DNA from 2 places in the Nocardioides candidus genome. Region 2 is predicted to be linked to the other one. Evidence: predicted binding sites of a transcription regulator. Region 2 holds the regulator's gene; the other holds the start of a gene.
The links. Region 2 encodes LexA, which represses DNA repair genes until DNA is damaged. Its sites were predicted from a motif close to TCGAACANNTGTTCGA; they were not measured.
Positions count from the first base shown of each region.

Region 1 (6,340 bases), 280 kb from region 2:
CTAGCCTCCCCCTATGGGTTTCGGGATAGGAATCGGCCCCAGTTGGGCGAGGGTGCGGGTCAGCACTCGAGGCGTGGGTATGAGCGCTGGTCCGCGCATCGCGCGAATGAGCGTCAGCAATCGCGGCGTGGGCCTTAGTTCAGGGATCGGTCCGTTCTCGGCGTGGACCGGCGTGCGATACCCACGACTCAACCAGATCACGGTCGGCGGTGCCGGGGGACCCCGCTACCTCACTGAACCGATGTACGACCCCCACGCGGTCGAAATGAAGAGCGTTGCGGGACTTGATGCGCTCGCTCTCACTCCCACGGCACCTGATGACTTGGTGAGTCAGCTCAATGCAGCCGACAAGCCCCTGGTGTGGTCATTAGTGGTGGCTGCAGGCGCCGCAGGACTCCTGCTTGCAGGAATCGCAAGTGTCAGTGGCGGTGCCTTGGTGATCGGCATCGTCCTGTTCTTGCTATCCGCGATCGCGATCGCGATCGCGGTGCTGGCTTACCGCAAGGAGAGCATTGAGCATCTCGTGCCCGTCGAGTACACCCTGGAGGGAGACGTTCCGGCGTGGGCAACGAGGGTCGAACATACGTGGGCCTCGTTAGACAGGCTCGGGGGTGCCTGGCGCATTATTCAATCGGGCAAGGTCGAGACGCTCTACCAGCACAAGACCAACGCGGGCGCGTCCTATCTGATCGGCCGTGCGCCCGTCTCTTTTGGCTTAGCTCCTCCCAAGGTGTTGGCCGCAAACATCACAGTGCCCTCGCTGAGCAGCGGAAGTACGACGCTCTACTTCCTGCCCGACCGCGTCCTGATGCGTACGGGTCGGAAGTGGACGGACGTCGCCTACGAGCACCTGCGGGTCGACGTCCATCGGCAACGATTCATCGAGGACCACACGCCGCCGCGTGACGCCAGCCAGGTAGGTACCACGTGGCAGTACGTAAACAAGGGCGGTGGCCCCGACCGGCGCTTCAAGAACAATCGCCAATTGCCAATCATGCTTTACGGTCGAGTCACGCTCTCCAGCGCGCAGGGTCTCTCGTGGATCCTCGATCTCTCCGTCACTAGCGTTGCAGAATCATTGGGGTCGTGCCTGAGCGCTCACCCCGCCTAGCCACCTACATCGAAAGGTCTCGACGAGATAGGCGCAACGCGGCGAGCGCAGCCCGCGCCCAGCGTCCGCCCTCCGCGCGCGTCCTTTCGCCGTGAGTGACGCATCGGCACCCAGCCCTGCAGACGCGACTCAGCGCACCGCGAACATCCGAAGGTCTCCATTGGGGAGCACGTCGTAGCCGAACCGTCTGTCGTGGATGCGATGGTGGTGGAAGCTGCACAGCAGCACGCCGTCGTCGAGGTCGGTGCTTCCGCCCTCGGACCAAGGTCTGAGGTGATGTGCTTCCGCCCAGGCGGCGGGGATCGAGCAACCTTCGGCCCGACATCGTTTGTCGCGGAGCCGCATCGCTCGACGTTGCGCCCGGCTGAAGAGCCGTCGCTGGCGGCCGAGGTCGAGGACCTCGCCCTTGCCGCCGAGGACGGCGGGCAGGATGTTCGCGGTGCAGGCGAGGCGTCGTACGGCGCTGGCGGAGAGTTTCTGCTCCGGCCCTGCCTCGGCGACGCCGAGTGAGGCGCGCAGCGAGTCGATCGGGACCGTGACGACCATCGTGGTGGCGTCACCGCCGTGCTCGGGGAGCTTGGCGGGGTCGAGGTGCTCGAGGAGGGCGCAGAACGCTTGGCCGAGCTGGCGCGCGTAGGGGATGCGGTCCTCCTCTCCGCCGATCGCGCCTTGCTGCTTGCGGGGGGAGGTGAAGGCGTGCAGGTAGGTGCGGAGCCGTTCGGCAACATCCTCGGGAAGCAGCCCCGAGATCCGGGTGCTGCCGTCGCCGAGGGGCTTGAACAGCAGGCGGCACTTCTCGAGGGCCTTCTGCTCCTCTTCCTCCAACCGGCGAGCCTCCTCGGCCTCGGCGATCTCCGGGGCGACGACGTCGAGGATGCGCCGGGCCAGGATCCGGAGCTCGGTCGGGTTGTACGTCGTGGCGTGATCGACCAGCTCGGCCTCCGCGCGGCGCAGGACCTCGATCCCGATCCGGTCGGGGAGAGCGTCGAGGCCTCGCACGATCACCTCGGCCTGCTCGACCGAGACGCCGCCCGCTGCCATGCCGGCCGCGACCTGCGCGTAGCGCTGGTCCAACGCCTGGGCGAGCCTCTGCTCAGCCCGGAGCGGACGCGCCTCGGCTTGGGTGCGCGGGGCGATCCAGGCGGCGATGTCGCGGGCACCGTCGTGCTCGGCGACATCCGCGGACGCGGCCATCGCCTTCAGCTTCAGGGCGGCCAGGCGTCGTTCGTCGTCGGCGATCGCCAGGAGGAGCGCCCGCTTGTCGTCGGTGCTCATGAACGTGGGCTCGAAGTCGAGCGCCTCGTTGAGCGTCTCCGCGACCCGGCGGGCGCACACGACCGCGGCGTGCGGCTGGTCGATCGTCATTGCGACCAAGGTGTTCACCCCCCGGGAATTGACACAATCGTACACGTGTTCGGCTCGAAATACAACTAAAGATTCCTTGATCCGCCGCGAGTGATGAGTCCGGGCCCGTCCCGCCGTCATACCCCCGACAGCGAGAGCACGAGAAGGGATGATGGCGATGATGACTGCGGAGACGAGGCTCGAGGAGCTCGACGAAACGGGGTTCTCGGCACTGGCGGAGCGGCACCGGCGTGAGCTCCACGTGCACTGCTACCGGATGCTCGGATCGTTCCAGGACGCCGAGGACGCGGTGCAGGAGTCGCTCCTGCGCGCATGGCGGAGCCGGGAGACCTTCGAGGGCCGCTCGACGGTGCGCGCCTGGCTCTACCGGATCGCGACGAACGCCTCGCTCGACCTGCTGGCCAAGCGCCGACCGCAGCCTGCGTACGGCGGCGAGGTGCTGTGGCTGCAGCCCTACCCGGACGCGTTGCTCGACCAGCTGCGCGCCGACGACAGCGAGGAGCCCGAGGCCGTCGCGCTCGCGCGCGAGACGGTCGAGCTGGCGTACCTCGTCGCCGTCCAGCACCTGGCGCCGCGGCCGCGGGCCGTGCTCATCCTGCGCGACGTGCTCGGCTGGCCGGCCAAGGACGTCGCCGAGCTGCTCGGTGACTCCGTCAACTCGGTCAACAGTGCTCTCCAGCGTGCTCGGGCCGGCATGCGGGAGCACCTGCCTGCCGAGCGGCAGGACTGGACGGGCGACGAGGGCGACGCCGCGACCCAGGACCTGGTGCGCCGCTACACCGAGGCCAGCCTCGCCACGGACGTCGACACGCTCGCGACGATGCTCCGCGACGACGTACGGTCCGCGATGCCGCCGACGCCAGGGGTGCAGGTCGGCCGTGACGCCGTGGTGGGCGAGTGGATCCGAGGCGGCTTCCCGCAGATGACCGGCCTGCGCGCCGTACGGGCCGACGCCAACCGCCAGCCCGCTGTCGCCTTCTACATGTGGGACGAGGCGGCCGGAGCCCACCTGCCCATCGCGATCGACGTGCTGCGGATCGTCGGCGGGGAGATCGTCGACATCACCAGCTTCCACGACGACCAGTTCGCCCGCTTCGGGCTGCCCGACCGACTGCCGAGGTAGCGCGCAGCCTCCGAGGTCAGCCGATCTGCAGCTGCTGATAGCTCGGCGTGAGCTCGTCCCAGCGACGCTTCCATCCCGGCGCCCCGCTCTCCGGGCTCCAGCCCTCGGGGTGGACGGTGCCCCCGACCTCCAGGGACCGACCGAGGTCCTCGAGGTGGACCTGCCAGCCCGAGGCGTGGAACGGGAGGTGGGTCGTCGGCAGGCCGCGCTCCTCGACCACCAGTCGTGTCCCGTCGCCCTCCTCGGTCAGCCACGCCTCGATCTGTGTCTCGTCGTCGGAGCCCGGCTCCATCGTCAGCAGCAGGTGGCGTGGGGCGTCGCAGACGTCGATGCGTGCCCGGCCGGTCCACGTGCTCGTGAAGACGGCCCGGACCGTGCTGCCGACCCGCAGGTCGCCGTCGACCTGGGCGATCCAGCGCGCGAGCCGTTCGGGCGTCGTGCAGGCCTCCCAGAGGTCGTCGATGCCGGCGTCGTAGACATCGTCGACCCGGATCGCTCCGCGGGTCTCGTCCAGTGCTCGCATCGTCGCTGTCGTGGTCATCGTCCTGCCTTCTTCCCTCGTGCGATCTCGGTGTGGAGTGCGTCGAGCCGGTGCTTCCAGAGCCGGCGGTAGCTGCCCAGCCACTCGTCCACCTCGACGAGCGCCTCCGGGCGGAGCGTGTAGATGCGGCGCTGCGCTTCTTGGCGTACGTCGACCAGCCCGGCCTCGCGCAGCACGCGGAGGTGCCGCGACACGCCCGGTCGGGCGATCGGCAGGGCCTCGGCGAGCTCGCCGGCGCTCGCCGGGTGGTCGCGGAGGATCTCGAGGACCGTGCGCCGGCTCTCGTCCGCCAGCGCGTTCAGGACAGCGTTCATGGCGATAACGTAACCAAGTGGTTACGTAACCGCAAGGGTACATTTGCGGCGATGCTGCGACGAACGGCTCAGTCGGTGCTGAGCTCGACCGTGACCACCATCCGGCGCGTCGAGATGTGGTTGCCGGCGCCCGCGCTCGTGAAGGACGAGTTGACGCCGACGAAGACCCGGTAGGTGTGGCCGCCCTCGATGTCGGGCGTGAGGAAGCGGACCGTGGTGGAGGTCGGCTCGGGCGCCGGCGCGAGGGCGAGCTCGTCGGGCCGCGACACGAGGTCGCCGCCCCCGACCTGCTCGAGTCCTGCGTGGACCACGAACGGCCCCTTGCCCTTCGTCCGGTACTGGAACGACACCTCGACCACCCCGGTGCTCGTCGCACCTTCAGGGACCGCGAACCGGAGCGGCCGGACCTGGCCGATGCCGCCGGAGTCGCCCGAGTAGTCGGCCGACGGACCGGTCCCGTAGTAGCGCTGGACGCGCTGGACCGGCACAGGATCCTTCGTCGACGGTCCGGTCGCGGCCGAGGCGGCGAAGCCGCCGAGTCCGGTGAGGGTGAGGGCGAGCACTCCGGCGAGGCGGCGGGTCAGCATGACTCAGCGTAGGTCGCGGCAGGCGAATCGGCGACCACCGACTGCGCGTCGCGGATCGCGACCGACAGCTCAACGCCCGCCCGCGACGCGCAGCGTCGTGCCGGTGACGTACGACGACCGGTCGCCCATCAACCACGCGATCGCGTCGGCGATCTCCTCGGGCTCCCCGACCCGGCCGAGCGGCACGAGTGGCGCGACCTTCGCCAACCGGTCCGGTGCTCCGGCGTCCGCGTGGATGGAGGTGTTCACGATGCCGGGCGCGACGCCCACCACCCGGACGCCGTCGGCGGCGACCTCCTGGGCGAGCCCGTAGGTCATCGCGTCGACGCCGGCCTTCGCGGCGGCGTACTGAACGTACTCGCCCGGCGATCCTGTCGTCGCCGCGCCGGAGCTGACGTTGACGAGCACGCCGCCCTCGCCGCCGTACGACCTGCCGAGGGCGCGTACGGCGGCCCGGGCGACCCACAGGGCCGAGGTCAGGTTGAGGTCGACGGTCGTGCGGATGACGTCGACGGGCGTCTCGGCGAGCGGCCCGATGTGGAGGGTCGCGCCGGCGTTGTTCACGACGCCGGTGAGACGGGTCCGCCCGGTAGCGGCGGCGAAGAGCCGGTCGACGCCGGCCGGGGCGGTCAGGTCGGCCTGCACGACCTCGCATCGCACGCCGCGCGCCTCGACCGCGGCCCGGGTCTCCTCGGCCGCACCGGCGTCGCGGCTGTAGCCCAGCACGAGGTCGTGACCCTCGGCCGCGAGCCGCAGCGCGGTCGCCCGACCGATGCCGCGGGTGCCGCCGGTGACCAGGGTCAGGAGCTCCATGGCCCGAATCTACGGCCCCGCCGCACGACGTGGTGCCGCGTGAGACGGTAGACGGGTGAACCGTCTCGGCTCCGCGACCAGCCCCTACCTCCTCCAGCACGCGGACAACCCGGTGGACTGGTGGGAGTGGTCGCCCGAGGCGTTCGAGGAGGCCAGGAGCCGCAACGTGCCCGTGCTCCTGAGCGTCGGCTACGCCGCGTGCCACTGGTGCCACGTGATGGCGCACGAGTCCTTCGAGGACGAGGCGACGGCGGCGTACATGAACGAGCACTTCGTCAACATCAAGGTCGACCGTGAGGAGCGGCCCGACGTCGACGCGGTCTACATGCAGGCGACCACCGCGATGACCGGTCACGGCGGGTGGCCGATGACGGTCGTGCTCGACCACGAGGGGGCGCCGTTCTTCGCCGGCACCTACTTCCCGCCGCAGCCGCGGCACGGCCAGCCGGCCTTCACCCAGGTGCTGCAGGCGTTGAGCGAGGCCTG
Region 1 covers NZ_JBGGWC010000001.1:1,342,594-1,348,933, forward strand. The annotation lists gene ACAX67_RS06715 (hypothetical protein) at 80-1,111, shown strand; gene ACAX67_RS06720 (HNH endonuclease signature motif containing protein) at 1,241-2,476, opposite strand; gene ACAX67_RS06725 (RNA polymerase subunit sigma-70) at 2,637-3,599, shown strand; gene ACAX67_RS06730 (SRPBCC domain-containing protein) at 3,616-4,140, opposite strand; gene ACAX67_RS06735 (ArsR/SmtB family transcription factor) at 4,137-4,454, opposite strand; gene ACAX67_RS06740 (hypothetical protein) at 4,523-5,041, opposite strand; gene ACAX67_RS06745 (SDR family NAD(P)-dependent oxidoreductase) at 5,111-5,854, opposite strand; gene ACAX67_RS06750 (thioredoxin domain-containing protein) at 5,910-6,340, shown strand, end outside.
Region 1: ACAX67_RS06720 (HNH endonuclease signature motif containing protein) is a predicted target of LexA. The motif match lies at 2,514-2,529, and genes of this name have one in related genera.

Region 2 (6,340 bases):
CTCATGACCCACCGTCGTACACGCATGCTCATCGCCGTCCCCTCAATCGTCCTCATCGGCGTCTCGCTCGTCGGCTGCGGGAACGCCGTCAAGGACGCCGTCAAGAACAAGGTCGAGGACGACCTCAAGAGCCAGGGGGTCGACGCCAACCTCGACGACATCGAGAACGGCAACATCGAGATCGACACCACCGACGGCGGCGTCACCACGGGCAAGCTGCCCAAGACCTTCCCCACTGACGATGTGGCGATCGTCGACGGGAAGATCCTCGGTGGCCAGTACACGAAGAACCCCGCCACCTGGACCGTCGTGATCCAGGTCGGCGACGCGGGCGGCGACAAGGCCGGCGCGTACTCCACGGCCGAGGAGAAGCTCACCGGCGGTGGCGCGGAGACCGTCACCGAGAAGGTCGACAACGGCACCGCGATCACCGGTCAGTACGCGACCGACACCTACCTGGTGACGCTCGCCGTCACCGACTCCAACGGCGTCGACGTCAGCTACACCGTCTCGCCGAAGTAGCACCACCCCTCAGGACCTGCCGGTCCGCGGTCGCTCGGTCGCGTGGGGTCGATCGAGCGGCTGCGGGCCGGTTGGCGCGTCTGGGCCTCAACACCTTGGCTCGTCGGACACAATCACCTGCGTGAGCAGCGGCAAGCGCGCAGGAGCGCGCCAGAAGCGGGGCTTCCGCCCCGTGCTGCTGGTGCTCGCCCTCGCGATCACGCTCTGCGTCGTCGCCTGGGGCTACCTCGTCTACGCCGCGATCGACTTCGGCTCCACCGCCCGTCACGACGACGACAACGCCGCCTGGTTCTACCTCGCCGTCGCCGCGATCGGCGCGGTCGCGTGCCTGTTCCTGGGGTTCATGCTCGTCGCGCGGTTCTCGAGGGCGGTCGGGTTCACCGCCGCGCCGGACCCGAGGCCCGCGAAGGTGAAGCGGGACTCGTCCACCCCGAAGGGCGGGAAGCGGGCCGCTCGGTAGGGCCCGCGGCGGCTGGGGCTGTCGCCGTGCGCCATACGTTGGGAGCCGCCGACGGCTCCGAGCGCATGGCATCCGGCAATCAGGCGGCCAGGGAGGCCTGCTTCACCGCGCATTGGCGCTCGACGGCAACACCGTCCTCCGCGTGGCGCAACGCGCAGAGCGTGGATCGCCTCCCGCGCGTCCGCCAGGGGGTCAGTTCGTTGTCCACAGGTCCCACTCTCGCGGGTGTCCCGGCGGCGCGATCCGGCCTAGCGTCCGAGTGCCGCCCGCGCTCTGCGGACGGGCTCCAGTCTCGGGAGGTCTCATGCAGCACGTCCGAACGCCCGCGCTTGCCGGTCTCGCCGCCCTCGTCATCGGTTCCCTCGCTGGTTGCGGCGGGCACGACTCATCAGCTCCGTCGGCGCCGGGTCCGGTCCACGGGCCGGCGCGGGCGGCCGGTCATGCGGACCGCGCGGACGCGCGGGATGGCGGCCTCGCGACCGAGGATCGGCAGCTGCCCGTGGGGTCGGCGTCGAAGATCGCGGGCGATCGACTACGGCGTTTCCACATCCGAGAACACTGACCTGTTCGGATTGGCTCTGCCCGGGTTACCTTCGCCTTCCCGCCATGGGTCTGGGCGGGGTTCGATCTCGGGAGGCTCTGATGGGGATGACTCTGCGCGCGCCCGCACTCGGTGCGGCCGCGCTTCTGATGGTGGTGCTCGGCGGGTGCGGCGGGGGCGATGATCCGCCCGGAGACCCGGGCACGCCAAGCGCGTCGTCGAGCTCGGAAGTCACGAGTACGACGACTGAGACGACGGCCATTGCGACGGGTCCTGTTGAGCCGACCGTGCCGCCGGAGGCGGAATCGCGCGGTCAAGCAGGAGTTACCGCCTTCGTAAGGTTCTACTGGCGTGTCGTCAACTATGCGATGAAGACCGGCGACGTCAATCTCCTCGCTCGCATCGACCAGCCATCTTGCTCGGGTTGCGCCGCCGGAATCCAAGGGATCAACCGGGTGTATCGCCGCGGCGGCAAGATCGTCGGCGGCAACTACAGGGTTGTGGCGCTGAAGCCGGTGTCTTCCGATCCCGAGCACTGGGCTGTGGTCACCCACACGCTTGTGAAGACGCAGCGAACTGTCGGTGCCGGCAACCTCAACGGAACCTTCAAGGGCGGCCCGGCAAAGTGGCTGGTCTCTGTCGCCCTGGTCCGAGGTACGTGGAGTGTGACGACAGTGGAGCTCCTGTAATGCGATGGTTCGTCGCGGCGCTCGCCGCACTCGCCGCGTGCTGCCTCGGTCCGGCCTTTGCCGACGACGGCGCCGACGTCGGATCGGGCCCCGGACAGTTTGGGGTCTGGGTGCACGACGATGCAGCAGGAACCTCAACGTCCGGGAGCGCCAGCACTTCAACGACCGGGACCTTTCACTCCCAATCTGCCTGCCAAAGTGTGTGTACTGGGCAGTTCACCTGCGCCGACGGCACGATCAAGACCCATTCGTGGGTTGAATCCCCAACCGGTGATCTCCTGTGGGAGACCTATTCCTGTCCCTCCGACGCCGCACCCGCCGTCACCGGCGGCCTCGTGGCGACCGCCTTCCGGCGCATCCCCCTCCCGCCCTCGACACTCTCGGTCCAGCCCCCGGGCGGGAAGACCCTGGTCAACTTCGACACCAACTTCTTCACCCACGAGCAGACCCTCGATCGCACCGTGAGGCTCCTCGGGCAACGGGTGGACCTGCGGATCCGGGTCGACTCCTACACCTGGCGCTTCGGCGACGGCGACTCGTTGCGAACGGACGAGCCGGGAGCGCCGTACCCGAGGCTGTCGATCACGCACAGCTACCTGCGGACGGGGAGGTACGCGCCGGCGGTGGACACCACCTGGGTGGCGGACTACCGGGTCGGCGGCCAGGGGTGGAAACCCGTGCCGGGCAGCGTCACCATCCCCGGCGGGTCGGTGGCGCTGCGGGCGATCGAGGCGCGGCCGACGCTCGTGGGCTACGGCAGCTGAAAACGGAGCGAAGGACGGACCCGGGGTCGTGGGTCCGCCCTTCGTCTTCCCCTAAGGGGGCCCGGGCAGTTGGGCCGCCTTGGTGCGTCCACGCGGGTCGGTGCGTGGACGGAGTATTCAGTTGTAGAACCGTGGGGTCATTCGACGAGCGTCACTCAGTGGGGACGCGGAGGTCCTGACCGGCGTAGACCACGCTCGAGTCGAGGCTGTTCATGTCCTTGATGCGGGCGACCATGCCGGCCACGTCGCCGTCACCGGTGACGTCGACCGCGTCGGAGGCGATGTCCCAGAGGGTCTCGCCGGGAGCGACCGTGACGACCTGCACCTGCTCGACACCGGCCTCCTGGGTCGCGACCGAGCCGGCGGCGAACCACACGCCGAGCGCGAAGGCGAGGAGCACGCCGAAGCCGAAGACCACCAGTCGGCCGCGCCGCGTGAGGCGGACGCTGGTCGGGCGGCTGTAGCTGACGTGCGGGGCGAGGGTGAGGGTGCTCATCGGTGTGACCTCCGGGGAAGAGTTGGTCGGTGTGTTCGAGAGAAGTTCAGCGAGGGGGTCCGACAGAAACCTGCCGGGCCGTTCGATCAACAGTTCGATCGAACACATGTACGAGGTTAGAACAAAGGTTCGAACGGATCAAGGACCTGGTCGAATAGATGTTCGACGGCGTGTCGCGACACGCCGGTTCGAACAGATGTTTGAAACCGAGGCGTGATCGGCGTTACCGTCGGCGACATGGCGGACAAGCAGGCGAACACCCAGGCGCGCGGCAAGAAGGTCAGCGAGCTGCCCGACGGACCCCCGGACGCGACCGGGCTCACCCCGCGCCAGCAGCGCGTGCTGCAGCACATCAAGGACAGCATCGACCAGCGCGGCTACCCGCCGAGCATGCGCGAGATCGGCAGCGCCGTCGGCCTGACCAGCACCTCGAGCGTCGCCCACCAGCTGCGCGTGCTGGAGGAGAAGGGCTTCCTGAAGAAGGACCCGAGCCTGCCCCGCGCCCTCCAGGTCGTGCTGCCCGAGTCGATGCAGAGCACCCACGACATCACCGGCTACGGCGACAGCAACCCGGTGCCCACCAACGTGCCGGTCGTCGGCCGGATCGCCGCCGGCGGACCGATCCTCGCCGAGGAGCGCGTGGAGGACGTCTTCCCGCTCCCCCGCCAGCTCGTCGGCGACGGCCAGCTCTTCCTGCTGGAGGTCAGCGGCGAGTCGATGATCGACGCGGCCATCTGCAGCGGCGACTACGTCGTGATCCGCCAGCAGCCCACCGCGGAGAACGGCGAGATCGTCGCCGCCATGATCGACGGCGAGGCCACGGTCAAGACGTTCCAGCGCAAGGACGGCAAGGTCTGGCTGCTGCCGCACAACGACGCCTTCGAGCCGATCGACGGCACCAACGCCACGATCCTCGGGAAGGTCACCGCTGTCCTGCGCCGCATGTGATGGTCACGGTTCGTCGGGCCGTTTAGGCGCGACATAGAGTCAGGGACATGCTCCGTCTCGGCTCGCTCGCCCTGCTGCTGTGCTCAACCCTGCTCGCCGCGCCCACGGCGCACGCCGCGGCGGACCCGCAACGCACCGATCCGCGGCACACCGCCCACCGCGCGGCCCGTGCCGAGGCCGCCCTCGACAAGGTCACCTCGCTGCTCGACGACGGCCTCGACAGCACGCTCGGGACCGACAGCGGCGAGCTGACCCTGGCACTGCGCGACCTGGCACTGCTCCGGAGCGCGCTTCCGCCCGCGCAGCAGCGGGAGGCGTCGACGTACCTCTCCCGTCCGACCGCCAACCCCAACCGCTGCCCCGACGCGTCGTGCTACACCACGAAGTCGGTGCGCAGGATGTGCTCGAAGACGGTGTGCGTCCACTACGTGACGAAGGCCGACGACGCCGTCAACGGCGTGCCGCGGCGCAACCGCGACGGCGACCACCGGCCCGACTACGTCGAGAAGGTGCTGGCCACCATGACGCGCGTGCACCAGCGCTACGTCGACGCCGGCTACCGGCGGCCGATGAGCGACGGCACCCGTGGCGGCGACGGCCGCTCCGACATCTACCTCGCCCAGATCGGCAACCAGGGCCTCTACGGCTACTGCACCACCGACGCCTCGTCGCTGCCGCGGCACGGCGCGACCTGGGCCTACTGCGTGCTGGACAACGACTACAGCCACCGTGAGTTCCCGCGGCACACGTCGACCCAGAACATGCAGGTGACGGCGGCGCACGAGTACTTCCACGCCGTCCAGTTCGGCTACGACATCGGCGCCGACGCCTGGTTCATGGAGGCCACGGCGACCTGGGCCGAGGACGAGGTCTTCGACGCCGTGAACGACAACACCGGATACCTGCCCTACGGCCCGATGGGGAAGCCCGGCCTGCCGCTCGACACGTTCCGCGGTGGCTACTGGTACGGCGCCTGGATCTTCTTCCGCCACCTCACCGAGCACTTCCCGCAGGCGCAGGCCGGACTGCCGATCCTGGTGCGCACCATGTGGCGCAACGCCGACGCCGCGACCGCGACCGCGCCGGCGCTCTACGCGACGGCCGCGATCGAGGCGGCCCTGGCGGACAAGGGGACCGACCTCCGCACGCAGCTCCTCCGCATGGCGGCCGACAACCTCCACCCCAGGCGCTGGTACGACGAAGGGCGGCTCTACCCCGCGACCCGGCTCAACGGCAGCACGACCCTCAGCCCGACGCAGCCGCGCAAGGCGCTGGGCTTCGCCGAGGACCACCTCACCTCGGCGTCGTACCGGTTCGAGCCCAGTCACACCGGGCCGCGGTGGCACCTGTCGCTCAGCCTGGACCTCGCGCCGGTCGAGCGCGGAAGTGCCGCCCTCGTTCGCGTCCTGCTGGAGACCGGCGGCGTCCGCACCACCGTCGTCGAGCTCACCGATGCCGGCGACTACACCGGAAGCTTCGACTTCGGCGCCGGTGCGGTGAAGGCGGTCGAGGTGACCGTGGTCAACGGCAGTGCCCGCTACAACTGCGAGGTCGGCACCAAGTGGACCTGCAACGGACGCCCGCTCGACCAGGACCAGCACCAGTCGGTCGTCGCGGAGGCGCAGCGCGTCTAGGCGGTGGATCCCGACAGCCGCGCCAGCGCCTTGCGCGCCACGGCCGGATCGGTCGTGGTCCACATCGGCGGCAGGCTGGCCTTGAGGAAGCTGCCGTAGCGGGCGGTGACCAGGCGCGGATCGAGCACGGCCACGATGCCCTTGTCGCTCGTGGTGCGGATCAGCCGTCCGGCGCCCTGCGCCAGCAGCAGCGCCGCGTGCGTGGCAGCGACCTGCATGAAGCCGTTGCCGCCCGACTGGTCGGCCGCTCGCTGGCGGGCGCTCATCAGCGGGTCGTCGGGGCGTG
Region 2 covers NZ_JBGGWC010000001.1:1,064,462-1,070,801, reverse strand. The annotation lists gene ACAX67_RS05280 (hypothetical protein) at 25-522, shown strand; gene ACAX67_RS05275 (hypothetical protein) at 644-982, shown strand; gene ACAX67_RS05270 (DUF6318 family protein) at 1,631-2,212, shown strand; gene ACAX67_RS05265 (PKD domain-containing protein) at 2,548-2,976, shown strand; gene ACAX67_RS05260 (LysM peptidoglycan-binding domain-containing protein) at 3,128-3,472, opposite strand; gene lexA (transcriptional repressor LexA) at 3,710-4,420, shown strand; gene ACAX67_RS05250 (MXAN_6640 family putative metalloprotease) at 4,468-6,054, shown strand; gene ACAX67_RS05245 (ATP-dependent DNA helicase) at 6,051-6,340, opposite strand, start outside.